4 regions of the Streptomyces sp. NPDC037410 genome follow, and region 3 is predicted to be linked to each of the others. Evidence: riboswitches for the same ligand, from Rfam matches in the RefSeq annotation. Region 3 holds a riboswitch; each other region holds the start of a gene.
What was found. A riboswitch is a leader RNA that binds a small molecule or an ion and turns the genes downstream of it on or off. The one in region 3 is predicted to bind cyclic di-AMP.

Region 1 (7,112 bases), on a different contig from region 3:
CCTCCATGCTCGCGGTGCTCGGCCTGGGCGCTCAGGGCGGCGAGGAGATCGTTCTCGCCTCGGAGGCCGACGGCGCCGAGGTCGCGCTCGACCGCCTGGCGAAGCTGGTCGCCGAGGGCCTGGACGAGCTGCCCGAGACCGTCTGACCCGGGTCCCCCGTACGACGTATGGCCGTGGGGGGGGGGGGGGGGGGGGGGGGGGGGGGGGGGGGGTGGTTGGGGGGGGGGGGGGGGGGGGGGGGGGGGGGGGCGGGGGGGGGGGAGGGGGGGGGGGGGGGGGGGGGGGGGGGGGGGGGGGGGGGGGGGACGTAAGTACCCCCCCCCCCCCCCCCCCCCCCCCCCCCCCCCCCCCCCCCCCCCGCCCCCCCCCCACCCCCCCCCCCCCCCCCCCCCCCCCCCCCCCCCCCACGGCCATACGCATTTCCCCGGTCACGATTTCGGGCAGCACGGAAAACCCGGCGCGAATTCCGGGCCGGATGCCTTTTCTTTGTATACGGTGCGGGTGTTAATTCCGGGCACTCGCCGTGTTGACGGCGTGTTGCGAAACCCTCACACGGCCCGGCTCCAGCCTTTTGAGCCGGTGTAGCGGCAGTGAGCGTTCCGCGTGGAGCGCAGTCAGCGCCCGCGCCCGCTCGGCGTCCCCGCGCGCCACGGCGTCCACGATCGCGCCGTGCTCGGCCCAGGCCTCCACCGGCTGGGCGGGCTGCTCCACGACGTACGTCCAGGCGATCTTGTGCCGCAACTGGGTGAGCAGCGCCGTCAGGGCGGGGCTCCCTGAGGCCTGCGCGAGCGTCTCGTGGAACCAGCCGCCGAGCGAGCGCAGGTCCTCGCCCTGATCGCGCCTGGCCCGCTCCTGCCCCAGCCTGACCAGGCCGCGCAGCACCTTGAGGTGCGCCTCGGTGCGCCGCTGCGCGGCCCGGGCGGCGCCCAGCGGTTCGAGCAGCGCCCGCATGTCGAGCAGGTCGGCGGCCTCCTGCTCGGTCGGCTCGGCGACGTGGGCGCCCGCGTGGCGGCGGGAGACGACGAAGCCCTCGGACTCCAGGGTGCGCAGCGCCTCGCGGACCGGGACCCGGGAGACCCCGTACCGGCGGGCTAGCTGCTCCTCGGTCAGCCGACCGCCCCGCTCGTACACGCCGGAGACGATGTCGTCCCGGATCGCCGTGCATACCGAGTGCGCGGGAATGCGCATGTCCGACCTCCGCCTTGGTGCGCGCGAGACAATTCGAGTGGCGCCTGTTCTGCGCCGATCTTCGACTCTATTGCAGCCCGCCGGAATTTCCGATGCCCCGGCGGAATCCATGGAAGTCTTTTGGACAGCGAAAAGCCCCGGCTCAGTACGAGCCGGGGCTTTTGCGACGCGGTACGCGATGGCGGTACGGGTCAGACGTTCACGCCGCGGGCGCGGAGGTACGCGATCGGGTTGATGTCCGAGCCGTACTCGGGGCTGGTGCGCGCCTCGAAGTGGAGGTGCGGGCCGGTCGAGTTGCCGGAGGAGCCCGAGACGCCTATCTGCTGGCCCGGCTCGACGGTCTGGCCGACGTAGACGCCGATGGAGGAGAGGTGCCCGTACTGCGTGTACGTGCCGTCGTTCATCCGGATCACGATGTTGTTGCCGTACGCGCCGCCCCAGCCGGCCTCGACGACGGTGCCGGAGCCGACGGAGACGACCCGGGTGCCGTAGGCGGCGTGGAAGTCGATGCCGGAGTGACTGCCGGAGGACCAGAGCGAGCCGCTGCTCTTGTAGCCGGTGGAGACGTACGAGCCGGCGACGGGGGCCTGGAAGGAGGCGAGGCGGCGGCGCTCGGCCTCGCGGGCGGCGCGCTCGCGCTCCACCCGGATCTCCTTGGCGCGGGCCTCGGCCTTGCGCTTCGCCTCGGCCCTGGCCTTCTCCTTGGCGATGGCCTCGACGGCCTCCTGCTCCTGGGCGGTGGCCTGGGCGTTGATCGGGTCGACGAGGGAGTCCTCGGTGATCACCTGGGTGAGGCCGGTGTCCTCGACGGAGCGGTCGTCCGTGTCGGCGGCGAGTGCCGGGGAGGCGAGGGTTCCGATGACGCCGGTGGTGGCGAGCGTCGCGACGCCGGCGATGCCCACGCTGCGGCGCGCCATCCGGCTCGGACCACGATGCTTCCCGGTGGCACGGGTGAACGCCATGTAGAGGCTGATCCTTTCCTTCCTTCTCGCCTACCGGGTTAGCTGACGGGTTCGGAGCAGGAAGGTCTCCTACGAGCCCCTCCGCACGAGACGAAGGCGCCCGATTCACCCCAGGGACGATGTGGGTCCCCGGCTCCCCAGGCTCGCGCCTGACGGGGACTCGGCGATGACTGTCCGATGCCGCGGTTGCGGCACGTGCACTGACGAACAGCCGCACCGACGCTATGCGGATCGTCTTTCAATCACCAACCGGACACGTCTTTTGTAAGACATACCACAGGGCAAACAATCACCTTGATCGCAATACGGACAAAGCGGAGGACCCCGACGAACTATGCCGTCGGGGCCCTCCCGTTGTCGTCTCAGGACCGGAATCAGCCCGTCACGACGGTCACTTCACCGATGCCGAGCGCGCGCACCGGCTCCGCGATCTGCGCCGCGTCGCCGACGAGCACGGTGACGAGCCGGTCCACCGGGAAGGCGCTGACCACGGCGGCCGTCGCCTCGACGGTGCCGGTCTCGGCAAGCCGCGCGTACAACTGGGCCTGGTAGTCGTCCGCGAGGTGCTGCTCCACCTGGTCGGCGAGCGTCCCGGCGACGGAGGCCGCCGTCTCGTACTTGAGGGGCGCCACCCCCACCAGGTTCTGCACGGCCGTCTCCCGCTCGGCGTCGGTGAGGCCCTCGGCGGCGAGCGTGCGGAGCACCTTCCACAGGTCGTCGAGCGCCGGACCCGTGTTGGGGGTGTCGATCGATCCGCTGATGGCGAGCATCGACGCGCCGTTCCCCTCGGCGTCCGAGCGGAGGACCTGGCCGAAGGCCCGCACGCCGTACGTGTAGCCCTTCTCCTCGCGCAGGACCCGGTCCAGACGCGAGGTCAGGGTGCCGCCGAGGCAGTACGTGCCGAGGACCTGGGCCGGCCACACGCCGTCGTGGCGGTCGGGGCCGACCCGGCCGATCAGCAGCTGCGTCTGAACGGCGCCGGGACGGTCCACGATGACGACCCGTCCGGTGTCGTCGGCGGTGATCGGCGGCATCGGGAGCGGCTCGGCCGGCTCGCCCTCCCAGGCGCCCAGCGTCTCGGCGAGGACCTTGTCGAGGTCGACGCCGGTCAGGTCGCCGACGACCACGGCGGTGGCCGTGGAGGGCCGGACGTACGCCTCGAAGAAGGCGCGGACGGCGGCGGCGTCGATCGCGGCGACCGTCTCCTCCGTGCCCTGGCGCGGCCGGGACATCCGGGACTCGGCCGGGAACAGCTCCTTGGAGAGCTGCTTCGCGGCGCGGCGCCCCGGGTTGGCCGTCTCGTGCGGGATCTCGTCGAGACGGTTGCGCACCAGGCGCTCGACCTCGGTGTCCAGGAACGCCGGGGCGATGAGGGCCTCGGAGAGCAGCCCGAGCGCCTTGGGCAGCCGGGAGACCGGGACCTCCAGGGAGACCCGTACGCCCGGGTGGTCGGCGTGCGCGTCGAGCGTGGCGCCGCAGCGCTCAAGCTCGGCCGCGAACTCCTCGGCGCTGTGCTGGTCGGTGCCCTCGGAGAGCGCGCGGGCCATGATGGTCGCGACACCGTCGAGACCGGCGGGCTCGGCGTCCAGCGGGGCCGGCAGGAAGAGCTCCACGGCGACGACCTGCTGGCCGGGGCGGTGGCTGGTGAGCACGGTCAGGCCGTTGTCCAGCGTGCCGCGGTCCGGGGCCGGGAAGGCCCACGGCTTCGCGGTGCCCGGCTGGGGCTGCGGGTGGAAGTCCATGCTCGTCAAAGACGCGGCGGCGTCGGTCACTGGTCCGCTCCCTCTTCGTCATCGCCGTCGGCGTGGTCGCTCTGCTCGGTCGCCAGGGGCTCGTAGACGAGCACCGCGCGGTTGTCGGGGCGCAGCTTGGCCGCGGCGGCCTCGCGCACCTCGTCGGCGGTGATGTCCAGGACGCGGTCGACGGCGGTCAGGGCGAGCTGCGGGTCGCCGAACAGCACGGCGAACCGGCACAGTTCGTCGGCGCGGCCCGCGACGGTGCCGAGCCGGTCCAGCCACTCGCGCTCCAACTGGGCCTGGGCGCGCTCCATCTCCTCGGGCGTGGGGCCCTCGGCGGCGAACCGGGCGAGCTCATCGTCGACGGCGGCCTCGATCTGCGGGACCTCGACGCCTCCGGAGGTCTTGACGTCCAGCCAGCCGAGCGAGGGCGCCCCGGCGAGCCGCAGCAGGCCGAAGCCGGCGGCGACGGCCGTACGGTCGCGGCGGACCAGGCGGTTGTGCAGGCGGGAGGACTCCCCGCCGCCCAGGACCGTCAGGGCCAGGTCGGCGGCGTCGCACGCGCGCGTGCCGTCGTGCGGCAGGCGGTAGGCGGCCATCAGCGCACGGGCCGGGACCTCCTCCTCGACGACCTCGCGCAGCTGCTCGCCGATGACCTCGGGCAGATCGCCGGGGCGCGGCTCGGGCTTGCCGTCGTGGGCGGGGATGGAGCCGAAGTACTTCTCGACCCAGGCGAGCGTCCGCACCGGGTCGATGTCGCCGACGACGGACAGCACCGCGTTGTTCGGGGCGTAGTACGTGCGGAAGAAGTTCCGCGCGTCCTCCAGGGTGGCCGCGTCCAGGTCGGCCATCGAGCCGATCGGCGTGTGGTGGTACGGGTGGCCCTCCGGGTAGGCGAGGGCGGTCAGCCGCTCGAAGGCCGTGCCGTACGGCACGTTGTCGTAGCGCTGGCGGCGCTCGTTCTTGACGACGTCCCGCTGGTTCTCCATGGACTCGTCGTCCAGGGCGGCGAGCAGCGAGCCCATGCGGTCGGCCTCCAGCCAGAGCGCGAGCTCCAGCTGGTGCGCGGGCATGGTCTCGAAGTAGTTGGTGCGCTCGAAGCTCGTCGTGCCGTTGAGCGAGCCGCCGGCGCCCTGCACCAGCTCGAAGTGGCCGTTGCCGTGCACCTGCTTCGAGCCCTGGAACATCAGGTGCTCGAAGAGGTGGGCGAGGCCCGTGCGGCCCTTGACCTCGTGGCGCGAGCCGACGTCGTACCAGAGGCAGACCGCGGCGACCGGGGTCAGGTGGTCCTCGGAGAGCACCACGCGCAGGCCGTTCGCCAACCGGTGCTCGGTCGCTGTCAGGCCGCCGGAGCCGGCCTCGGCCGTGGCCGTGTGACCCATGGGCATGTACGTCCCTTCGATCGCGATGTGAAAAAGTCCTGCCACTGTATGCAAGCGCGCCGACACCTGGCGAAGTTCCCGGGGCTTCGTGATGTCCCTCTTCCGGGTCGCGGTCGGCGTTGTCGGTGGCACGGTCCACAATGGTCCGCGTCAGATCAACCTTGTTGGTGAAGGAGCCGCAGCCGCGATGGCCCGCCGCAGCACGAAGACACCGCCGCCGGACGACGCGTTCGAGGAGCGAATCCTCGACATCGACGTCGTCGACGAGATGCAGGGCTCCTTCCTCGAGTACGCGTACTCGGTGATCTACTCGCGCGCGCTCCCCGACGCCCGCGACGGCATGAAGCCCGTCCAGCGCCGCATCGTGTTCCAGATGGGCGAGATGGGGCTCCGCCCCGAGCGCGGCTTCGTCAAGTGCGCCCGTGTCGTCGGCGAGGTGATGGGCAAGCTCCACCCGCACGGCGACGCGTCGATCTACGACGCGATGGTCCGCATGGCCCAGCCCTTCTCCATGCGCCTCCCGCTCGTCGACGGCCACGGCAACTTCGGCTCCCTGGGCAACGACGACCCGCCGGCCGCCATGCGGTACACCGAGTCGCGGATGGCCCCGGCCGCGCTGCTCATGACCGAGTCCATCGACGAGGACACGGTCGACTTCGCGCCGAACTACGACGGCCAGGAGCGGGAGCCGGTCGCGCTCCCCGCCGCCTACCCGAACCTGCTGGTCAACGGCGCGTCCGGAATCGCGGTCGGCATGGCGACGAACATGCCCCCGCACAACCTCGGCGAGGTCATCGCGGCCGCCCGCCACCTGATCCGCTACCCCAACGCCGACCTCGAGGCGCTGATGCGCTTCGTGCCAGGACCCGACCTGCCGACCGGCGGCCGGATCGTCGGCCTCTCCGGCATCAAGGACGCGTACGCGTCGGGCCGCGGCTCCTTCAAGATCCGCGCCACCGCGACCGTCGAGACCGTCACGGCGCGCCGCAAGGGCATCATCGTGACCGAGCTGCCCTTCACGGTCGGCCCCGAGAAGGTCGTCTCCAAGATCAAGGACCTGGTCGGCTCCAAGAAGCTCCAGGGCATCGCGGACGTCAAGGACCTCACCGACCGCAGCCACGGCCTCCGCCTGGTCATCGAGATCAAGAACGGCTTCGTGCCCGAGGCGGTCCTGGAGCAGCTCTACAAGCTGACGCCGATGGAGGAGTCCTTCGGCATCAACAACGTGGCGCTGGTCGACGGACAGCCGCTCACCCTCGGCCTCAAGGAGCTCCTGGAGGTCTACCTCGACCACCGCTTCGAGGTGGTCCGGCGCCGCTCCGAGTTCCGCCGCACCAAGAAGCGCGACCGGCTCCACCTGGTCGAAGGCCTCCTCGTCGCGCTCCTCGACATCGACGAGGTCATCCGGCTCATCCGGGAGAGCGAGAACTCCGCCCAGGCCAAGGAGCGCCTGATGGAGCGCTTCTCGCTGAGCGAGATCCAGACGCAGTACATCCTGGACACCCCGCTGCGCCGCCTCACCAAGTTCGACCGCCTGGAACTGGAGAGCGAGCGCGACCGCCTCAACGGCGAGATCGACGAGCTGACCGGGATCCTCGACTCCGACGCGGAGCTGCGCAAGCTGGTCTCCGCGGAGCTGGCCGCGGTCGCCAAGAAGTTCGCCACGGACCGGCGGACGGTCCTCCTGGAGTCGGCGGGCGCGCCCGTCGCCGCCGTGTCCCTGGAGGTCGCGGACGACCCGTGCCGGGTGCTGCTCTCCTCGACGGGCCTGCTGGCCCGCACGGTGACCGAGCACCTCCCGCCGGTGACGGACGGCAGGCGGGCCAAGCACGACGTGATCGTCT
Region 2 (7,112 bases), on a different contig from region 3:
CTCCCTCTCGGTCAACGGCGAGCAGGGCTTCCGCGAGGGCTTCGACCCGCTGCTGCCGGACACCGCGATCGCCCTCGGCGACCTCGACGCCCTGGAGCGGGAGCTGCGCCGGGGCGACGTGGCCGCCTTCGTCGTCGAGCCCATCCAAGGCAAGGGCGTCCACGAGGCGCCACCGGGCTTCCTCCGGGCCGCGCAGGACCTCCTGCACCGGCACGGCGCGCTGCTCGTCGCCGACGAGGTCCAGACGGGCCTCGGCAGGACCGGCGACTTCTACGCCTACCAGCACGAGGAGGGCGTCGAGCCGGACCTGGTCTGCGTCGCCAAGGCGCTCTCCGGCGGCTACGTGCCGGTCGGCGCCACCCTCGGCAAGGACTGGATCTTCAAGAAGGTGTACTCGTCGATGGACCGGGTCCTGGTCCACTCGGCGAGCTTCGGATCGAACGCGCAGGCCATGGCCGCCGGGCTCGCCGTCCTCTCGGTCATGGAGGACGAGGACACCGTCGCGCACGCCCGCCGGATCGGCGACCTGCTCTCCGGCCGTCTGAAGGAGCTCGTGCCGCGGTACGAGCTGCTGCACGAGATCCGCGGGCGCGGCCTGATGATCGGGATCGAGTTCGGGCGGCCGTCCTCGCTGGGCCTGCGCGGGCGCTGGACGATGCTCCAGGCGGCCCGCAAGGGCCTCTTCGCCCAGATGGTCGTCGTCCCGCTGCTCCAGCGGCACAGGATCCTCACCCAGGTCTCCGGGGACCACCTGGAGGTGATCAAGCTGATCCCGCCGCTGATCATCGACGAGGCGGACGTGGACCGGTTCGTCACCGCCTTCACCGCGGTCATGGACGACGCCCACGGCGGCGGCGGGCTGATGTGGGACTTCGGGAAGACGCTGGTCAAGCAGGCGGTCGCGCAGCGCTGACACGATCGCGACGCCGGTTTTGCCTCTGAGGCAAGAAATTTGCCTCAGAGGCACGAACCTGGCGGAATGGACGCATGGACCACGTCCCCGGGGACACCTCCCCGGACCCCGCCCTCACCGCCGTCCTGCCGGACGTCGCCCCGCAGCTGCGGGCCCTGCGCCGCCGCCGGGGGCTCACCCTGGAGGCCGCCGCCCAGCGGGCCGGTCTCTCTCCGGCCCACCTCTCGCGCCTGGAGACGGGGAACCGGCAGCCCTCGCTGCCGATGCTGCTGGCCCTGTCCCGTATCTACGGTACGACGGTCTCCGAGCTCCTGGGCGAGACGCCCCCCGAGCGCGACCCCGTCGTCCGGGCCGACCGCTCCGAGCCCGTCGAGGCCGACGGCTGGATCTACCGCCAGGCGGGCGGCGCCGGTCGCGCCCTCCAGTGCCTGCGGGTGCACGTGCCCTACGCCACCCGGGCCGACATCGTGCGGGTCCACCCCGGCGAGGAGTGGATCCACGTCCTGGAGGGCCGGGTCCGGCTCGCGCTCGGCGACGCCGTCCATGTCCTCGATCCCGGGGACAGCGCGCACTTCGACTCGCTGACCCCGCACCGGATCGGCGCCGCCACGTCCGGCGGGGCCGAGCTGCTCTTCGTCCACACGCTGATGCAGAGCCCCGCCGCCGACCTGTGCCTCGGCGACGGGACCCCGCATCGGCGCTGACGTCCAGAAAGGACCGACATGTCCGAGAAGTCAGTACGACCGGTCACCGGCGAGGAGCGCGGTGAAGGCAAGTTCCCCAAGGGGCTCGTGCTCCGTCTCTTCGCCTATCTGATCGCGGGCCACCTCTTCGCCGGCTTCCTCTACCTGCTCTTCACGCTCGGCGCGCAGGGCCAGTAGGGCGTACGGGGGCAGGCGTCACGCCTCCGTGAGCAGGCGCTCCCGCAGCCGCTCGCGGGTCTCCGGGGCCAGCTTCAGGCCCTCCGCGAAGTAGGCGTCCACCGAGCCCCAGGTCGTCTCGATCGTCTCGAACGCGGCCCGCAGATACTCCACCCGCGCGTCGAACAGCGGGCTCAGCAGCTCCATCACCTCGGGCGACATCGCGTCCGGGGAGGTGGAGCTGCGGCGCACCTTGTAGCGGCGGTGCGGGGCGTTCGACTTCACGTAGTCGGCCTCGATCGCCTCCCGCTCGACCCCGACCGCGAGCAGGGTGATCGCGATGGCGACCCCGGCCCGGTCCTTGCCGGCCGCGCAGTGCAGGAGGGCCGGGACACTCTCCTCCGCCATGGCGTGCAGGAGCCGGCTGTGCTCCTCGGTCCGCTCCAGCACGTTCTTCCGGTACGAGCGGGACATCCGGGCGGCCGCCTTGCCGTCGCCGAGGACCTCGCGCAGCTGCGCGATCTCGCCGTCGCGCACCAGCTTCCAGAACTCCTTGCCGTCGGCAGGGTCGTTGAGGGGTATGTTCACGTTCTGCACGCCGGGCAGCTCGACGTCGGGGCCCTCGATCCTCCGGTCCGACTCGTTGCGGAAGTCGAAGACGGTGTGCAGGCCGAGCGAGGCGAGGAAGGCGGCGTCGTCCTCCGTCGCGTGGGCGAGGTGGCCGCTGCGGAAGAGGCGCCCGGGGCGGACGGCGCGCCCGTCCGTCGTCGGCAGGCCGCCCACGTCCCGGAAGTTGCGGACCTCCGCCAGCTCGGGCTCGTCGGATTCGGCGGGCGGGACCTGCGGCAGCTGCTGGGTCACGGCTGCTCCTGTTCTGTAGATCGGTTCCTGTGTCCGGTGGATCGGTTCCTGGGGCAATCATCTCGGGTGGGGGCCCGGAGGCGCACCCCCTCGGACGGGAATGGGCGATCTGTCCGTATTGAGAGCTAAGAGGTAACCCGCCCTGGTTGCAGGGGAGATGAGGATTCGCGCGTGAGCAGCGTCATAACCGTGACGGACCGTGCCTGATCGTCTTTTCCAAATACCCCCCGGGAAAAGGAGATCGAGGGGCCGCCGTCGACGGAGGGTGACCGGAATTCCGCCCGGAAATCAAGAAATCCCGGAGTGCGTGAAAACCGTGGCTTGTTCACGCCGACCCCACTCGTCTAGCGTCGCGCTCACTCCGGACGGACCGCCGAATCCTGCCACCGACCGGAATCCGCACTCACCGGTAGAAGGCAGGAGCGGGGGAACCAGGTAAGTCGCCGATCCCTCGAAAGGACGGCTCGGGGTGAAGTCGCGTACTGCACGCGGCCGGACATCTCCAGTCCGAACCCGACAGCTCACCTCGCAGGCGCCGGAGAGGAATTCGCCATGCCCGCGAAGGGTAAGCACCGCCGCACCAAGTCCAACCGCCTGACCCGTGGCCTCGCCGCCGCCGGCACCGGCGGCGCCGTCGTCGCCCTCCCGCTCCTCGGAGCCACCGGCGCCCACGCCGCCACCCCGGCCGCCGCTCCCGCGCAGGCCGTCGCCCAGGTGAAGGCCGCCGCCGTCGAGGCCGCGCCCGCCACCGCGAAGGCCGCGCCGAAGACGTACTCCGTCGTCCGCGGCGACTACCTGTCGAAGATCGCCGCCGAGCACCACCTGGCGGGCGGCTGGCAGAAGCTCTACAAGGACAACCGCCAGGTCGTCGGCGGGAACCCCTCGCTGATCCTGCCCGGCATGAAGCTCACCCTCGGTGCGAAGAGCACCGCCGGGGCCGCGCACCACGACTGGCAGTCCTCCGGCAAGAACGGCGACACCCAGCGCGCCTCGCGCAGCAGCGAGCGCACCTCGGCCCCGGCCGCCCCCGCGCCCGCCGCGCCGTCCGCCGCGCCGTCCTCGTCGGCCGCGCCGAGCTCCTCCGGCTGGGTCGCCCCGATCGCCGGTGCCGGCATGTCGACCCCGTACCACCAGGCCGGCTCCATGTGGTCCTCCGGCTACCACACCGGTGTCGACTTCATCGCCTCCACCGGCACCCCCGTCCACGCGGTCGGCCCCGGCACCGTCTACTCCGCCGGCGACGGCGGCGCGTACGGCAACCAGGTCGTCATCCAGCACGCCGACGGCACCTTCTCGCAGTACGCCCACCTGTCCTCGATCTCCGTCTCCGCCGGCCAGGCCGTCACCGGCGGCCAGGAGATCGGCCTCTCCGGCGCGACCGGCAACGTGACCGGCCCGCACCTGCACTTCGAGATGCGCACCGGGCCGGAGTACGGCTCCGACATCGACCCGCTGGCGGCCCTGCGCCAGCACGGCGTGAGCATCTGACGACACGTCACCCCCCGGATGCCCGGCACACCCGTGCCGGGCATCCGGCGTATTCCGGTTTGGCGGAATCTTTATCGGTGGCATATGTCACCCTGCGTCAACCCTTCCTTACGGTCGCGTAGGTCCCATCCCAAAGGGAAGGATGTGCTCCCGTGGCAGACGATTCGAGATCAACAGACAAGAACGCATTCGGGTCGTACGCGGCGATCGGTGACAGCTTCACCGAGGGCGTCGGAGACCCCGGGCCCGACGGGACGTACGTCGGCTGGGCGGACCGCTTCGCGGTGCTGCTCGCCGACCAGCTGCCGGAGCACGACGGCTTCCGGTACGCCAATCTCGCCGTACGGGGGCGCCTTCTCGACCAGATCGTGGCGGAACAGGTCCCGCGGGCGAAGGAACTCGCCCCCGACCTGGTGACCTTCTGCGCGGGCGGCAACGACATCATCCGCCCCGGGACGGACCCCGACGACGTGGCCGAGCGCTTCGAGCGCGCCGTCGCCGACCTGAGCTCCGCCGTCGGCACCGTCATGGTGACCACCGGCTTCGACACCCGCGACGTGACCCTGCTCAAGCACCTGCGCGGCAAGATCGCCACGTACAACGGGCACGTCCGGGCCATCGCGGACCGCTACGGCTGCCCGGTCCTCGACCTGTGGTCGCTGAAGTCCGTCCAGGACCGGCGCGCCTGGGACGACGACCGGCTGCACCTCTCGCCCGAGGGACACACCCGCGTCGCCCTGCGCGCCGCCCAGGTCCTCGGCATGCCCGTGCCCGCCGACCCGGACCAGCCCTGGCCGCCGGTCCCGCCGCGCGGCACCCTCGAGGTCCGCAAGGACGACATCCACTGGGCCAGGGAGTACCTGGTGCCGTGGATCGGGCGCCGGCTCCGCGGCGAGAGCTCGGGCGACCACGTCGAGGCGAAGCGCCCCGACCTCATGCCCCTGTAGTCGGCGGTGCGGCGGCGGGGATCCGCTCCAGGACCCCACCGGCGAACACGTCGTACAGCGGCAGCGTCTCCAGGTGGACGTAGCCGATGTGGCAGTCGCAGACGGCGAGGGGGCAGGCGCGGGGCCGCAGTGCGGCGCGGTACGAGCCGTCGTACAGGTTCCCGAGCTCGGCCTTGACGAAGTGGCAGCGCCGCACCGTCCCCTCGCCGTCCACCGAGACCACCGACGCGCCGGTGCGGCAGGGCAGCCCCGCCGAGCGGTGCGGATGCCGGCTGTACGGGAAGAGCGGATCGAGCTCCGTCCAGCCCTCGGCCTCCGCGTCGGTGTACGTGCGGCCCTCCGCGGCGTTCACCCAGAGGTAGACGTGCGGCGGCAGCGCGGCCCGCAGCCGGGCGGCGTCCTCCCGGTGCTCGGGCAGGCCGACCACCCCGACGCTGAAACGGATCCCCCGACCGGCCAGCTCGTGGGCCTTCGCGAGGAAGCGCTCGTACGGAGTCTGCCCCGGGTGGTACGTGCACCAGAGGGCCACGCTGTCGGGGTCCGCCTCCGCCAGCCACTCCGTGCGGCAGCTCAGATTCGTCTGGATCGCCACCCGCTCCACGTGCGGCAGCCGGGACAGCTCCACCAGCGCCCGCCGGTACCAGGAGCGCACGAGCCCCTCGCCCCACGGGGTGAAAAGGATCCGCAACCGGTCCCCGGTCTGCCCGGCGGCCCAGCCGGTGAACCGTTCGAGCGCCGCCCGGTCCGCGCGCAGCTGCTCCCGGCTGTCCCGGCGCTTGGCGAAGGGGCAGTACGGGCAGTCGAAGTCGCAGGAGGACAGCGGGCCCCGGTACAGCAGGGTGAGATCCACGGCCGCCGCCTACTTCGCCTCGTACGCGGCCATCGCGGCCCGCACGGCGGGGGAGAAGAGCTCGGGCCCGAGCCCGTCGGAGTGGGCGAGCCCCTCGGGCGACAGCCGCAGCAGCCCCGCCGGGGCGTCCGCGATCCAGCCGTACTCCTCGAAACGGGCGAGCTCCGGGCCGAAGTCCGCGAACGGCGACGACCCGAACCGCTCCTCGTACCCGGCGACCGGCATGCCCTCGGCCTGGAGCAGCGACTGGAGGAGATGACGGCGACGCGCCTCGTCCCCGTCCACCGCCCGGCCCACCTCGGCACGGGAGAAGTCCTCGGTCTCCGTGTACGCGTCGATGATCGAGCGGATCTCCCGCATGTCGACGGCGTAGTCGAAGGAGTAGTGCAGGTCAGAGGTGTACGAGCGGGCACCGCAGCCCAGGCCGATCATGCCGTCCGTCTGGCAGGCGTAGTCGTCCGGACCGGCCGGACCCGCGTCCGCCCGGCGGAACATCCGCATCGACACCTGCTCGTAGCCGTGCGCGAGGAGATGGTCCCGGCCGTACCGGTACAGCCGCAGCCGCCGCTCGTCCCACTCCCGGTCGGCGGCCACCGGGTCCTGGATCCGGCCCAGACCGGTCAGCGGGCGCACGTACAGCGGATAGAGGTACAGCTCCTCCGGCCGCCACGCCAGGGCCGCGTCGAGCGAGAACCGCCAGGACCGCTCCGTCTGCCCGTCGATGCCGTAGATCAGGTCGATGTTCAGCACGGGCACGCCCGTGTCCCGGATCCGGCCGAGCGCCGCCTCGACGTCCGCGCGGCGCTGCGGCCGGACCGCCGCCCGCGCCTCGGCCTCCACGAAGCTCTGCACGCCGATGCTGAGCCGCGTCGCGCCCCGGTCCGCGAGGACAGCGAGCCGGTCGGCGGTCGCGGTCGCCGGCGAGGTCTCCACGGAGAGCGGCACGGCCCGCAGGTCCGCGCCCATCCGCTTCTCGGCGATGTCGCAGAGCCGCTCCAGCTCGGCGGCGGTGAGGAAGGTGGGCGTGCCCCCGCCGAACGCGGCCGTGGCGAACCGCACCGGCGACGCGTCCCCGAGGGCCTCGCGGACGGCGACGGCCTGACGGTCGACCGCGTCGAGGTAGCGGGTGGTCAGCTCGTCCGGCGCGCCGATCCTGGTGAACAGGTTGCAGAAGCCGCAGCGGACCTCGCAGA
Region 3 (7,112 bases):
GAGGGCCGCCTCCGCGAGTGCCCATGTCAGGGCGCCGGAGACAGGCCCGATAGCGGCTTCGCTCCCGGGCGGACTCCCGGTGCCGCCCACCGGGCCGGGGCCGGGCGCGCCGTGCGAGGTCACACAGCCAGCATGCCCCCGACGCGAAAGCACCCGCATCCCGGGCCCGTGACGCCCGGGTGCCGGGGCCCGGCGCACTGCCGGTCCGGGAGGCGCGTACCGCCGTCCCGGACCCGGCACGCTCCCACGCGCCCCTCCCGACGGTGTTGACCCCACGCGCCCGCACCGTCACACTCGGTCGTCGACCGTCGCCATCGGCGTGCGGCGGCACCTCGCGAGCAGGGGGCACGATGACGGGCCAGGTTCTTCCGTACGACGTACACGGCGAAGGCCCCGGGAGGGCCCTCGTGCTGCACAACTGGTTCGGCGACCGCACCAGCTTCGCCCCGCTGCGCGCCCATCTGGACGGTGCCGTCGGCACGTACGCCTTCGTCGACTGCCGGGGCTACGGCGACGCCCTCGACCACGCGGGCGCTTACACGATGGAGGAGGTCGCGGCCGACGCCCTCGCGGTCGCCGACGAGCTCGGCTGGGACTCCTTCTCCGTCATCGGCCACTCGATGGGCGGCAAGGCGGCCCAGCTGATGCTCCTCGACGCCCCCGACCGGGTCCGTTCGATCGTCGGCATCTCACCGGTCTCCGCGGCCGGCTTCCCGCTCGACGGGGACACCTGGGAGCTCTTCGCCGGGGCCGCCGACGAACCGGCCAACCGGCGCGCGATCATCGACAACACCACCGGCGGGCGCTACGACGACGCGTGGCTGAGCGCGCTCGTCGACCGCTCCGTCACCCGCTCCTCCGCGACGGCCTTCCGCGCCTACCTGGACTCCTGGTCCCGCACCGACTTCCACGAGCGCGTCCGTGACAACCCCACGCCCGTCCTGCTCGTCGTCGGCGCCCACGACCCCGCGCTGGGCAGCGAGGCGATGGAGGCCACGTGGCTGCGCTGGTACCCCAACGCCCGCCTCGAAGTCCTCAAGGACGCCGGTCACTACGCCCCCGAGGAGACCCCGCAGGCCCTCGCCGAGGCCATCGAGGCCTTCCTCGGCGCCTGATCGCCGACGTCGGCTCCGGCCCTGACGCGTCTACCCTGGAGGGACGGGCAGGGGACGGGGCACTCCGTTCCTCCCCGGGCCCGAGCCGCGCACCAGCGGAAGGGCGGCGGACCATGTTCTTCAGCGATCGTACGGACGCGGGGCGCCAGCTCGCCGCCCGGCTCGACCACCTCAAGGGCCATGACGTCGTGGTCCTCGGGCTCCCGCGGGGCGGCGTGCCGGTCGCGGCGGAGGTCGCGGACGCCCTCGACGCGCCGCTCGACATCTGTCTCGTACGGAAGCTGGGTGTGCCGCACCAGCCGGAGCTCGCGATGGGTGCGCTCGGGGAGGGCGGCGTGCGGGTGCTCAACGAGCGGGTGCTGCGGGAGGCCCGGGTGAGCGAGCGCGACCTCGCCGCGGTGGAGGAGCGGGAGCACACCGAGCTCGACCAGCGCGGCCGCCGCTACCGGGGCAGCCGGCCCTCCGTGCCCCTCGACGGGCGGACGGTCGTCGTGGTCGACGACGGGCTGGCCACGGGGGCGACGGCGCTGGCGGCCTGCCGGGTGGTACGGGCCAGGGGCGCCGCCCGGATCGTGCTCGCCGTGCCGGTGGCGCCGAAGGGTTGGACGGCCCGCGTCGGCGGCGAGGCCGACGAGACCGTCAGCGTGCACGCCCCGGAGCTGTTCTTCGCGATCGGGCAGTTCTACCGGGACTTCTCGCAGACCCCGGACGCCGAGGTCATCGACTGCCTGGACCGGAACAGGGCAGCGCGGGACCCCGTCGTGCAGGACACGGACGTACGGATCCCGGTCGACGGCGTCACCCTCAGCGGGCGGCTCGCGGTGCCCGAGGGCGCGGCCGGCATCGTCCTGTTCGCCCACGGCAGCGGCAGCAGTCGCCACAGCCCGCGGAACCGGGCCGTGGCCGCCGAGCTCAACCGGGCGGGTCTCGGGACGCTGCTCTTCGACCTGCTGACCGAGTCGGAGGCGGTGGACCGGGCGCACGTCTTCGACACCCCGCTCCTGGCCGGGCGGCTCGCCGGGGCCACGGACTGGCTCGCCGGGCGGCCCGAGAGCACGGGGCTGCCGCTCGGGTACTTCGGTGCGAGCACGGGCGCGGCCGCCGCGCTGTGGGCGGCCGCCGATCCCGAGTCCCCGGTGAGTGCCGTCGTCTCGCGCGGCGGCCGGCCGGACCTGGCCGCCGACCACCTGGCCCGGGTGCGTGCCCCGACGCTCCTGGTGGTGGGCGGCGCCGACGCGATGGTCCTGGACCTCAACCGGCGGGCCCTCGCGCTGTTGCAGTGCGAGAACCGGCTCGCCGTGGTGGGCGGCGCCGGCCACCTCTTCGAGGAGCCGGGCGCCCTGGAGGAGGTGGCGGACCTCGCCACCTCCTGGTTCGCCGAGCACTTCCGGCGGGAGGGGATCAGTACGCCGAGTTGACGTTGTCGATGGAGCCGTAGCGGTCGGCCGCGTAGTTGCAGGCGGCGGTGATGTTGGCGACCGGGTCGAACAGGTCCAGCGAGGTGCCGGGCACGTGGTAGGCGAGGAAGGTCGGCTCGATGACCTGGAGCAGGCCCTTCGAGGGGGTGCCGGCGACCGCGTTGGAGTCCCAGAGGTTGATGGCCTGGGGGTTGCCGGACGACTCGCGCATGACGTTGCGGTAGATGCCGTCGTAGGAGCCGGGGATGCCGTGCTGGCCCATGATGGCCAGCGACTCACGGATCCAGCCGTCGAGGTTGTCGGCGTAGTTCGTCGCGGCGGCGGGAGCAGCCTTGACGGCGGCGGGGGCGGCGACGGCCGGAACGGCCGCGGCGGCGGAGGAGCCCGTCCCGGCGGCGACGGCAGGCGTGGCCGGCTTCGTCTTCGCCTTCGCGGGGGCGGCCTTCACGGAATCCCGACGAATCGTCAGTTCGAGACCGGGGCGAATGAGTGACGGATTGTCACCCACGACGCTCTTGTTGGCGTGGTAAAGGCTCTTCCAGCCGCCGTGAATTCCCTTCTTGTGGGCGATCAGGGAAAGCGAGTCACCGCTCACGACGGTGTACGTGTGCGCGGTGGCCGGGGTGGCGGGAGCCTTGGCCGCGACCGGAGCGGCGACGGACTGTACGGCGATCTCCGGGGCGCCGGACACGGGTGCGGCGTCGGCGACGGCCGGGGCGACGAGCGGCAGGGCGAGTGCGGCGCCACCCGTGCCGACCAGGGCGAGACGGCGGGAGATCGGGCCGCGGCGGTGACGGCGGTGCTTACCGTGAGCAGGCATGACGGTTTCCTCTCCGGCGCCTGCGGGGTGAGCTGTCGGGTTCGGACGGGAGATGTCCGGCCGCGCGCACGCGGCTGCACCCCGAGCCGTTCCGGAATCCGGACCGGCGTATTCGTGGGTCCCCCGCTCCTGCCGTCGGGTGAAAAGGGAGTTTTACCGAGCGGCGGCAGGATTGGGCGTTCCGCTCGAATGGAGGTGACCGTAGGCCAGTAATGCGACGGATAACAAGGGGAGTGGTTCTCGGGTCCCGGGAAATGGATCACGGAATTCGGGGAATTCAAGATCGATGCCGCGCGGGAGGCGTCGAACTTCCTTGCCCGGTATGGGGCGGGAGAGGGGGCGGCCGGATTGCCTGGTCGCCTGAGTGAGTCGCGTCACCCGGACCGCAATGTCCTATATGGTGCGTAATTCCGTTCGTGAGTAAATGGGGGGAAATTGCCTTGGGTGGGGCGTTCGTCGAGGGGGGATGGGGTGATGTGGGTGTGAGTGTGGGTGACACTCCGCGCGGGGGTAAAAGTCGCAAAACCGACATTTGTCTTGAACGATGGAGTCAGTCGACCCAGGAGACATCCCCATGCCGCCCTCCACCGCCCTGCTCAGCCCCGACGCCCTCGACCGCGAGGCGGCCGCCCTCTTCGAGACCGCCGCCTGGCAGCGGATCGTCACGGACTGGACCGCCGCCGAGGAGTCGCCGCCCGCGGAGGAGGGCTGGCGGAAGCTGCTGAGCGTGCCGGTCGACCGGCTCGTGGCAGATGCGCTGGCCGCCCTGCCGCCGGAGCTGCCCGCCGAGCGCCGGATCCCGGGACGGCTCGGAGCCGTACTGCCGGACCGGCTGCACACCTGGCGCCGCATCGGCCAGGCCGACCTCCGCCCCTCGGTGCACCTCGGCTACGCACGCCTCGTGCTGACGGAGTGGGGCTGGCAGAACGCCCCGTACAAGCTGCGCGACGCACGGGGCGCCCGGTGCGTCTGCGGTGCCCTCCTCGCCGCCCACCGCCTCGGCTACGGCAGCGCGGAGACCATGAACGAGGCGGCCGCCTGGATCATGACCGAGCTCCGGGCGCGCGGCTGGCGGGAGCTGATCGGGCCGTGGAACCGGGCCCCCGGCCGTACGGCCGCCGACGCGGTGGCCCTCCTCGACGCCACGGTCCGGCGCGCGGCCGAGGCCGGCTGCTGAGGTGGCGCCGGGGCCGGCCGCTGACGTGACGCCGGGGCCGGCCGCTGACGTCGCACCGGGGGCCGGGCGGGGGCGGCGCGGCCGCCGCCCGGCTCCGCGGGATCAGCCGCTGACGCTGGCGGCTCCGGTCTCGATGTGGCCGGTGTACCGGCGCGACCAGGTGCCGTCGATGTCGGCCAGGATCGTGAAGTCGTACCAGCCGTCGTTGTACGCCACCGCGTTGAAGTAGTCCTCGCGGCTGGAGTTCGCCGGCACCGTGTACGTCCACGGGCCGTCCGAGCGGTAGGCGTTCGAGCGGATCGTGAAGGTGACGGGCCCGGCCGAGGTGTTGGTCATCTTGAACCACAGGGCCGTCTTGCCCGTACCCGACTCCGGTGCGTACCGGGCGGCCACCTCGATCGCCTTGCCCGCCTTGGAGGCGTCCCCGATGAAGCGGCGCAGGAAGCGGTTGGGGCCCATCATCGAGATGTCGTACTTCCCCGAGCCCGAGCCGAGGCCGATGTTGAAGTAGTCGGTGGCCGTGTCGCCGGGGTCGACGGTGTACTGCCAGGCGGCGGTGTCCCGGTACTGGTGGGGGTGGATCGAGAAGTGCGCCGACCGCCTGGCCTCGGCCCCCTGGTTCGTCATCGAGAACCAGGCGAGGATCTTGCCCGCGGCGCCGAACTCGAAGCGGTCGAGGTTGCCGTTCACCTGGTACGGCAGGGAGCGCGCCGGGCGGGTGCCGGACTCCTGCGCGGGCAGCGCGTTGTTCTGCGGGGCCGGGTTCGGCAGCGGGCCGCAGGTCGCCTGCCCGATCACCTTCGCCGTGGAGGGAAGGCCGGCAGGCACTCCGTACACCGGGTTGGCGAAGTCGAAGACCCCGGTCAGGTCGCCGGTGACCTTCCGCCGCCAGGCGCTGATGTTGGGGCAGGTCGCCGGGGTGCCGAGCGCCGCCGTCCAGCTCTCCATGAAGCGCAGCACGGAGGTGTGGTCGAAGACCTCGGAGCTCACCCAGCCTCCGCGAGTCCACGGGGACATGACAATCATCGGGACGCGGAAGCCCAGGCCGATCGGCACGCCGTCGATGTACTCGCCCGCGGTGCCCGGAGGGGCGACCGGCGGGGGCACGTGGTCGAAGAAGCCGTCGTTCTCGTCGTAGTTGAGGAAGAGCACCGTGGAGTCGAACACCTCGGCGTCGGCGGCCAGCGCGCGGTAGACGAGGTCGACGAAGTGGGCGCCGTCGCCCGGCGGGGCGTACGGGTGCTCCGAGAAGGCCTCGCTCGCGACCACCCACGACACCTGCGGCAGGGTCCCCGCGACGACGTCGGCGCGGATCGCCGCGGCGATGTCGTCCGGCGTCGAGCCCGTCACCTTCGGGACCGAGCCCATGCCCCGGTCGTACAGCGGGTCCCCGGGCCGCGCGTCCGTGAACTTCTTGAAGTACGCGAGGCCGTTGTCGCCGTAGTTGTCCTGGGCGTTCTGGTAGACCTTCCAGCTCACCCCGGCGCGCTGCAGCGCCTCGGCGTACGACTCCCAGGTGAGGCCCGACTCGTCGCCCCCGTCCTTGCTGGACGCGTCGACCTTCCCGCTCCACAGGAAGGTGCGGTTGGGGCCCGTGGCGCTCAGCGTCGAGCAGAAGTACGCGTCGCAGATCGTGTAGTTGTCGGCGAGCGCGTAGTGGAAGGGAATGTCCCCGCGGTCGAGGTGGCCGAGCGACCGGGTGTTGCCCACGCCCGTGACCCAGTTGTCGAGGCGGCCCTTGTTCCAGGCGGCGTGCTGCGAGGTCCAGCTGTGCGGCAGGTCGCCGTTGCACTGCGCGAGGGTCTCGCCGTCGACGCCGCCGGCGGACGGGGTGTCGCTGAGCTTCCAGGGGTACTGGCGGCCGCCCCAGTTGGGCTGGTTGAACATGCCCCAGCCGCCGGGGATGTTGCCGGCGGCGCGGTCGCCGAAGCCCCGGACGCCCTTCAAGGTGCCGAAGTAGTGGTCGAAGCTGCGGTTCTCCTGCATGAGGATCACCACGTGCTTGACGTCCGCGAGGGTGCCGGTCGCGCTGCTCGCGGCGGCGGACGCCCGGAGCGGCGGCAGTGCGGCTCCCGCCATGAGCCCCGCGCCGATCCCGACGAATCCCCTGCGGCTGATGGGAATCATGCCCCGCCCTTCCTGTCACGGTGTGCCCCAGCGGCACGTCGGAGACATGATGGGGGAGGGCAGCTTAAAGGTATACAGCCGCGCGGTAATTACTGTGTGAATACGCGGAGGACCGTAGGCGCCGGGCCCTGAATTGGTTCATCGTCAGACCAATGCGTCAGACGGTGAGAACCTCCACCCCGGCTTCGGTGAGCTGCAGGGCCGTCTCCGGGGCGAGGCCGGTGTCGGTCACGAGCAGGTCGATCCGGTCCAGACCACAGATCCGCGCGAACGCCCTGCGGCCCATCTTCGAGGAGTCGGTCACCACGACGACCCGGCTCGCCCGCTCCGCGAACAGCCGGCTGATGCTCGCCTCGTCCTCCTGATGCGCCATCACCCCGAGCTCGGCGTCGACCCCGTCGACCCCGAGGACCACCACGTCGAGCACGACCTCCTTGAGCACCCCGACCGTCAGC
Region 4 (7,112 bases), on a different contig from region 3:
GCGGTTCTCGGCGTCGCGGGAGGCGGAGGTGGCGACGAAGCGGAGCCGCTCGGCGCCCAGCTCCTTGATGACCTCGGCGTACGCGCGGCAGGCCGCGAAGGTCCGCTCCAGGGCCTCGGGCGCGAGCCGCCCGGTCTTGTCGACGCCCTGCCCGAGCCGGACGATCGTCATCCGCCGGTCCAGCTCGATCAGGTCACCCGTCTCGGGGTGGACGTCGGCGACGAGGAGGCGGATGGAGTTCGTACCGCAGTCGATTCCGGCGACCCGGGTCACTTCGCGTCCTCTTCCTTCTCCGCGCACGGGTTCACGCAGGGGCCCTTCGCCCACCACTCCGGCAGCATCGCGAGCGCCTCGTCGCCGAACGGGTTCACGCCCGGTCCGGCGGCCAGCGAGTGGCCGACGAGGACGTGCAGGCACTTGACCCGGTCCGGCATGCCGCCGGCGCTCGGGAAGCCCTCAAGGACCTCGATGGCGTCACGGCGGGCGATGTAGTCCTCGTGCGCGGCCCGGTAGGCGGCGGCGAGCTCCGGGTCGGTGGCGAGCCGGGCCTGCATCTCCTTCATGACCCCGTTGGCCTCCAGGGTGCCGATGGCCGAGGCCGCCCGGGGGCAGGTCAGGTAGTACGTCGTCGGGAACGGCGTGCCGTCGGGCAGCCGGGGCGCGGTCTCGACGACGTCCGGGTTGCCGCACGGGCAGCGGTGCGCGATGGCGCGCAGGCCACGGGGCGGGCGGCCGAGCTGGAGCTCGAAGGCGGCGATGTCCGTGTCGGTGGGCTCGGTGCGTTCGGTCTGCGGAGGGGGCGTTTCCATCTCGGATCCTGGAGTTGTTCAGTGGCGGTCGGCGTTGTCCACGCCGTCCCACAGGTTGTCGTACCAGGGGCGGTCCGCCGCGCCCTGGTCGGCGCGGGGCCGTTGCTCCGCGTCGGGGTCGTTCACGGTGAAGCCGGTCTCGCCGGGGAGCAGGTAGTGCAGGTGCTCGCGGGCGAGGCGGCGGACGTAGGCCGGGTCCTGGAGGCGGGCCTTCTCGTCCTTCAGTTCCTCGACCCGGCGGGCGGCCTCGGCGGCCCTGCGCTCCTGCTCGGCGATCTCGCCCTGCTGGGAGACGTAGCTCCGCATCGGGTAGGCGAGCGCCACGACGAGGGAGCAGACCACGAGGGCGAGGAAGGCCGCGCGGCCGGTGAGCCGGGAGCGGCGGGCCTGGCGGCGGGTCTGGGAGCGATAGACACGGGCGGCGGTCTGCTCGCCGAGCAGCCTGATCCGGGTCGCGGTCGAGAACCGGTCCCGGTTCTTCGCGGCCATGTCGTGTCGCCTCCCCTGTTCACGCGTACGTCCCCGCACACGGTACGGGACCGAGTACGGGGACGGACGGAAGCTGCTCTACGGGGTTCAGCCCCTGAAGCGCGGGAAGGCGCTGCGGCCGGCGTAGACGGCGGCGTCGTCGAGGATCTCCTCGATGCGCAGCAGCTGGTTGTACTTGGCGACGCGGTCCGAGCGGGCCGGGGCGCCGGTCTTGATCTGACCGCAGTTCACCGCGACGGCGAGGTCGGCGATGGTGACGTCCTCGGTCTCGCCGGAGCGGTGGGACATCATGCACTTGAAGCCGTTGCGCTGGGCGAGCTCGACGGCGTCGAGGGTCTCGGTCAGCGAGCCGATCTGGTTGACCTTGACCAGGAGGGCGTTGGCGGTGCCCTCCTCGATGCCGCGGGCCAGGCGCTCCGGGTTGGTGACGAAGAGGTCGTCGCCGACGATCTGGACCTTGGAGCCCAGCTTGTCGGTGAGGATCTTCCAGCCGTCCCAGTCGTCCTCGAACAGCGGGTCCTCGATGGAGACCATCGGGTACGCGGAGACGAGCTCCTCGTAGTACTCGGTCATCTCGGCGGCCGAGCGGGACTTGCCCTCGAACTCGTACGCGCCGTCCTTGTAGAACTCGGACGCGGCGACGTCGAGCGCGAGCGCGACGTCGGAGCCCGGGGTGTAGCCGGCCTCCTTGATGGCCTCGACGATGAGGTCGAGGGCGGCGCGGTTCGACTCCAGGTTCGGGGCGAAGCCGCCCTCGTCGCCGAGGCCGGTGGAGAGGCCCTTGCGCTTCAGGACGGCCTTGAGGGTGTGGTAGATCTCCGCACCCCAGCGGAGGGCCTCGGAGAAGGACTCCGCGCCGATCGGGGCGATCATGAACTCCTGGATGTCCACGTTGGAGTCGGCGTGCGACCCACCGTTGAGGATGTTCATCATCGGAACGGGCAGCAGGTGCGCGTTCGGGCCGCCGAGGTAGCGGAAGAGCGGGAGGTCGCTGGCCTCGGAGGCGGCGTGCGCGACGGCGAGGGAGACGCCGAGGATGGCGTTGGCGCCGAGCGAGCCCTTGTTCTCGGTCGCGTCCAGGTCGAACATGGCCTGGTCGATCAGGCGCTGCTCGGTGGCGTCGTAGCCGACGAGCTCCGGGCCGATCTGCTCGATGACGGCGAGGACGGCCTTCTCGACACCCTTGCCCTGGTAGCGGTTGGGGTCACCGTCGCGGAGCTCGATGGCCTCGAAGGCACCGGTGGAGGCGCCGGACGGAACAGCAGCACGGCCGGTGCTGCCGTCGTCGAGGCCGACCTCGACCTCGACCGTGGGGTTGCCTCGGGAGTCCAGGATTTCCCGGGCTACGACGACGTCGATGGACGGCACGAGCATCTCCTTTTTGGGATGTGACGCTGGATGTGACGCATGGCCGGTGCAGGGTCACCCGGCCTTGCGACAAGAGCCTAACCGGCGCGGGGGCTCCCGCCCGCCGGGCGCCCGCCCCCTGGGACGAAAAAGGACCCAAGGGCATGCATTCGGGGACGAAGACCCTCGTATCTACTGGACAGTAACCGCCTGAACCGCTGTGTCCCCATAAAGAGGTGTCCCCATAAAGGGGGGAACCCCGGTCCGGCGCGCACGGGGGAGAGGCGCGCCGGACCGGGGTGGTCACCGCGGGAGGGTCGTCGGGGCCGCGTGAGCCGCCGGACTCACGCGAACCGCCGGGTTCACTTCAGGTGAAGCTGCTGACCCGGGTAGATGAGGTCGGCGTTCTCGACGACGTCCTTGTTCAGCTCGAAGAGCTTGGCCCAGCCGCCCTTGACGTGGTGCGCCTCGGCGATCTTGCTGAGGGTGTCACCGGTGACGACCTTGTACTCGCCGTCGCCCTTCTTGACCTTCTTGCCGGTCGGCGTGGTGACGGTCTTCTTGGCGGCCTTCGGGGCCGCGCGGTGCTCGCTGCGGGTGGTCGGCTGCTCGGCGCGACGCTCCTGCTGCGGGGCGGACTGCTGCTTGGGGGCGGCCTGCTGCGGGGCGGACTGCTGCGGGGTCTCGGCGGCGCCGCCGCCGTAGGAGGCACCGGAGAGGCCGACGCCACAGCTCGGCCACGCGCCCTTGCCCTGGCCCGCGAGGACCTTCTCGGCGATGGTGATCTGCTGGGACTTCGACGCGAGGTCGGCGCGCGGGGCGTAGGCGGTGCCACCGAACGCGGCCCAGGTGGAGTTGGTGAACTGGAGGCCGCCGTAGAAGCCGTTGCCGGTGTTGATGGCCCAGTTGCCGCCGGACTCGCACTGGGCGACGGCGTCCCACTCGGAGGCGGTGGCGGCCGAGGCGGTGCCGGCGGTCATCAGCGGGGCGGCGACGGCGATGCCGGTGACGCCGACGAGGGTGACGACCTGGGTGGCCTTGGAGGGACGACGGTGTTTGCCCTTGGCGGAAAACAGCATGGGGATTCTCCTCACCGACGCCTGTGAGGTGAGCTGTCGGGTTCGGGCCGGAAAGTTGCCCGGCCGCGCGTCCTTGCGCGCGGCTTCACCCCAAGCCGGTCGTCGGCCGTCTGTCTCAACGGCCGGGCCCGGCACTTACCTTGGGTCCCCCACTCCTGCCTTCGGCGCTTGCGCGACGACTGTTCCCATCGGCCGACGGCAGGATTCGGCGTTTCGGTCGACGGGGCCCGCGGTGGCGAGCGGGACGACCGTAGACACAGACCCACCGGAAGTTCAAAGAGGCCCATTGCGGAAAAATCGGCCCTGCTTGCCCTCCGGTGGGCGGTGTTTGCGCAGGTGAGAGGTGACGGGAGCAAAGTTTGCGGACGTGACACGCCAGTTGGGACGAAGAGACCCATGTCTCACTTGCCCAGAACCGGACATAAGACCGCGAACTAACCTTCCGCCTGTACCGAACCCGTCGTCAGGTCGAGGCTCTGACCAGGCAGGATGAGGTTCGGGTCGATGCCCACCGTCTTCCGGTTGGCGTCGTAGAGCGCCGTCCAGCCTCCGGGGAGTTCGTTCTCCTGCGCAATGCCGGACAGGCTGTCACCCGGCTGCACGGTGTACTCGCCCGAAGTGTCCTGACTGTCCGTTGCGTCCGAATTCTTCGCCTCGTCAGTCACGGGCGTGGAGTCGACCTTTTCCGCGGACGTGTCCCCACCCGCCGCATGCTTGCCTGTTTCGGGTGAACTGCCCGGCTTGCCGGATTCCTCCGGTGCGGCCCCGCCCCGGTGCTTGCCGGTGCCGGGCGTGGCCGACGGCACGTCACCCTTCGGCACCTCGGACGAATCCGGCGTACCGGGCGTAACGGACGCGTCGGGAGTGCCCGGGGTCGCCGGCGTGGCGGGCGCGGCCGGGGTCGTCGTCGACGCGCCCGGTGTGGCGGAGGTCGCGGGAGCGGTCGGCGCGGCCGGGGTCGCGGACGCCTTCCCGTCCTTGGAGGCGGCCGACGGCGTGTCGCCCGCGGTGCGGTTGGACTCGGGGAGCGGCCCGGTGGGCGTCGTCGGCACCGCGGTCGGGCCGGGGTTCACACCCGTGGCCTTGCCGTCGTTCTTGAGGCCGGCGATCGGGGCGCAGGTGGCCCACTCGGTGCTGCCCTGGGCGAGCGCCTTCTCGGCCACCGCGATCTGCTGGGCGCGGCTGGCCAGGTCGGGGCTGGGCGCGTACGCGAGGCCGCCGTGCCGCTCCCAGCTGTCCTGGGTGAACTGGAGGCCGCCGTACATCCCGTTGCCGAAGTTGGCGCTCCACTGGCCGCCGGACTCGCACTCGGCGACCCGGTCCCATGTGGGGGCGTCGGCGGCGGAGGCGGATCCGGTGGCGAGCAGCGGCAGCGCCATGGCGGATCCGGTCACGCCCGCGGCGACGACGAGGGCGGGGGCCTGACGGGGGCGACGGTGTCTTCCGTTCCCGGAACGCATAGGAACGCCTTTCGCGTGACGGCTGAGACTGCCGGGAAACGTAGCCGCATTCGAACGTCCGTCACAAGTCGATGGCGCCACGATCACGCGAAGATCACATTTCTGATGGCTCGTCAGTCGTGAGGAGTGGTACGGAAGGGGAGAACTCCACCGGAAGCGTGCGCAAACCGCGCATGATGAGGCCGCCGCGCCACCGCAGTTCGGCCGGATCGGCGGCAAGTCGCAGGTCCGGCAGGCGAGTCAGCAGCGTCGCGAGCGCCGTCTGCCCTTCGAGGCGGGCGAGCGGTGCGCCCAGGCAGTAGTGGATGCCGTGCCCGTAGCCGAGGTGCTGGTTGTCGCGCCGGGCGAGGTCGAGGGTGTCGGGACCGTCGAACCGCTCCGGGTCCCGGTCGGCGGCGGCGAGCACCACGAGCACCGGGTCCCCGGCCGGGATCTCCTGCCCGCCGATGGTCAGCGCCCGCGTCGCGTACCGCCAGGTCGCCATCTCCACGGGCCCGTCGTACCGCAGCAGCTCCTCGATCCCGGTCTCCAGGAGCCCGGTCTCCCCTGCGGCGAGCGAGGCCTGCAGCCGCTCGCGCTGCCCGGGGTGGCGAAGGAGCTGGTAGACGCCGTTGCCGATGAGGTTGACGGTCGTCTCGAAGCCGGCGAACAGCAGGATGAAGGCCATGGCGGCGGCCTCGTTCTCGGTGAGGTGCTCGCCGTGGTCGGAGGCCTTGATGAGCCCCGAGATGAGGTCGTCTCCCGGCTCTTCGCGCTTGCGGTGGATGAGCTCGGCGAGATAGCCGCGCATCTTCTTCACCGACCGGGCGACCCCGCCGCGCGGGCCCCCGCCGTGCCGGATCATCATCCCGGCCCAGTCCCGGAAGTCGTCCTGGTCCTCCTCGGGCACGCCCAGGAGGTCGCAGATCGCGTAGATGGGCAGCGGGAAGGCGAACTCGTGGATGAGGTCGGCGCTCCCCCGCTCCACGAAGGAGTCGATGAGCCGGTCGGTCAGCTCCTGCACGCGCGGGGCGAACTCGGCGACCCTGCGCGGGGTGAAGGCCTTCGAGACGAGCCGCCGCAGCCGGGTGTGGTCCGGCGGGTCGATGTTGAGCAGATGCGTCATCAGCTCGGCCTTGCGCTCGCCCGGGATGCCCGTCTTCCCCTTCGCGTGCGGGGACTCGTCGTGGTGCGCGGGGTTCTTGGAGAGCCGCTGGTCGGCCAGGGCCTGCCGGGCGTCCGCGTACCGCGTCACGAGCCAGGCCTCGACCCCGCTGGGCAGCGTCGTCCGGTGGACGGGCGCGTGCTCCCGCAGCCAGGCGTAGGCGGGGTACGGATCGCTGGCGAACTCCCAGGTGAAGAGCTCGGGCATGGGGGCGGGGCCGGGGGTCGTACTCACGGCACGACCGTACATCGCGGCTCCGGACGGCACGTTCTGTGGAGAATCTGTGATCAAGTGGTGGGGGTGGTGCCCTAGATTCTTGTCAGTGGATCTCCAGCTGCTCAGAAGCACGTTCGCGGTCGTCGAGAGACGGGCCGAGCACGCCGTCACGTTCTTCTACTCGCACCTCTTCTGGAACAACCCCGGCGTGCGCGAGCTCTTCCCCGAGGACATGCTTCCCCAGCGGGACCGGCTCTTCGCCGCGCTCACGCACGTGGTGACCCGCCTGGAGGACCCCGGGCTCGCCGGCTACCTCGGGCAGCTGGGCCGCGACCACCGCAAGTTCCTCGCCTCCCCCGCGCTGTACGCGGCCGTCGGGCAGAGCCTGCTCGCCGCCTTCGCGTACACCGCCGGTGCCGCCTGGACGATCGAGGCGGAGAAGGCCTGGACGGAGGCGTACGGGCACGTCGCCGATCTGATGCTGGCGGGCGCCGACACGGCGGCCCGGGCCGGGGAGCCCGCCTGGTGGGACGCGGACGTCGTCCGGCACGAGCGGTACGGCGACGAC

Region 1: linked by a shared signal. The riboswitch ahead of ACZ7HT_RS27990 (M23 family metallopeptidase) and the one ahead of ACZ7HT_RS06250 (LysM peptidoglycan-binding domain-containing protein) in region 3 are both predicted to bind cyclic di-AMP.
Region 2: linked by a shared signal. The riboswitch ahead of ACZ7HT_RS21770 (M23 family metallopeptidase) and the one ahead of ACZ7HT_RS06250 (LysM peptidoglycan-binding domain-containing protein) in region 3 are both predicted to bind cyclic di-AMP.
Region 4: linked by a shared signal. The riboswitch ahead of ACZ7HT_RS16365 (transglycosylase family protein) and the one ahead of ACZ7HT_RS06250 (LysM peptidoglycan-binding domain-containing protein) in region 3 are both predicted to bind cyclic di-AMP.

Annotation. Positions count from the first base shown of each region.
Region 1 covers NZ_JBVJWR010000019.1:50,152-57,263, forward strand. The annotation lists gene ACZ7HT_RS27980 (HPr family phosphocarrier protein) at 1-146, shown strand, start outside; gene ACZ7HT_RS27985 (GntR family transcriptional regulator) at 505-1,188, opposite strand; gene ACZ7HT_RS27990 (M23 family metallopeptidase) at 1,380-2,150, opposite strand; cyclic di-AMP (ydaO/yuaA leader) riboswitch at 2,163-2,326, opposite strand; gene ACZ7HT_RS27995 (M16 family metallopeptidase) at 2,525-3,892, opposite strand; gene ACZ7HT_RS28000 (M16 family metallopeptidase) at 3,919-5,274, opposite strand; gene ACZ7HT_RS28005 (DNA gyrase/topoisomerase IV subunit A) at 5,456-7,112, shown strand, end outside.
Region 2 covers NZ_JBVJWR010000012.1:230,915-238,026, reverse strand. The annotation lists gene ACZ7HT_RS21790 (aspartate aminotransferase family protein) at 1-913, shown strand, start outside; gene ACZ7HT_RS21785 (helix-turn-helix domain-containing protein) at 988-1,617, shown strand; gene ACZ7HT_RS21780 (DUF6126 family protein) at 1,636-1,794, shown strand; gene ACZ7HT_RS21775 (tyrosine-protein phosphatase) at 1,813-2,634, opposite strand; cyclic di-AMP (ydaO/yuaA leader) riboswitch at 3,029-3,184, shown strand; gene ACZ7HT_RS21770 (M23 family metallopeptidase) at 3,187-4,122, shown strand; gene ACZ7HT_RS21765 (SGNH/GDSL hydrolase family protein) at 4,275-5,069, shown strand; gene ACZ7HT_RS21760 (STM4011 family radical SAM protein) at 5,056-5,919, opposite strand; gene ACZ7HT_RS21755 (STM4012 family radical SAM protein) at 5,929-7,112, opposite strand, start outside.
Region 3 covers NZ_JBVJWR010000003.1:183,337-190,448, forward strand. The annotation lists gene ACZ7HT_RS06235 (SpoIIE family protein phosphatase) at 1-123, opposite strand, end outside; gene ACZ7HT_RS06240 (alpha/beta fold hydrolase) at 351-1,115, shown strand; gene ACZ7HT_RS06245 (phosphoribosyltransferase family protein) at 1,229-2,533, shown strand; gene ACZ7HT_RS06250 (LysM peptidoglycan-binding domain-containing protein) at 2,517-3,353, opposite strand; cyclic di-AMP (ydaO/yuaA leader) riboswitch at 3,356-3,514, opposite strand; gene ACZ7HT_RS06255 (DUF6197 family protein) at 3,928-4,530, shown strand; gene ACZ7HT_RS06260 (phosphocholine-specific phospholipase C) at 4,633-6,657, opposite strand; gene ACZ7HT_RS06265 (DeoR/GlpR family DNA-binding transcription regulator) at 6,815-7,112, opposite strand, start outside.
Region 4 covers NZ_JBVJWR010000008.1:300,200-307,311, reverse strand. The annotation lists gene ACZ7HT_RS16385 (Ppx/GppA phosphatase family protein) at 1-273, opposite strand, end outside; gene ACZ7HT_RS16380 (DUF501 domain-containing protein) at 270-809, opposite strand; gene ACZ7HT_RS16375 (FtsB family cell division protein) at 828-1,298, opposite strand; gene eno (phosphopyruvate hydratase) at 1,386-2,672, opposite strand; gene ACZ7HT_RS16365 (transglycosylase family protein) at 3,008-3,724, opposite strand; cyclic di-AMP (ydaO/yuaA leader) riboswitch at 3,728-3,901, opposite strand; gene ACZ7HT_RS16360 (transglycosylase family protein) at 4,159-5,184, opposite strand; gene ACZ7HT_RS16355 (cytochrome P450 family protein) at 5,279-6,577, opposite strand; gene ACZ7HT_RS16350 (globin domain-containing protein) at 6,651-7,112, shown strand, end outside.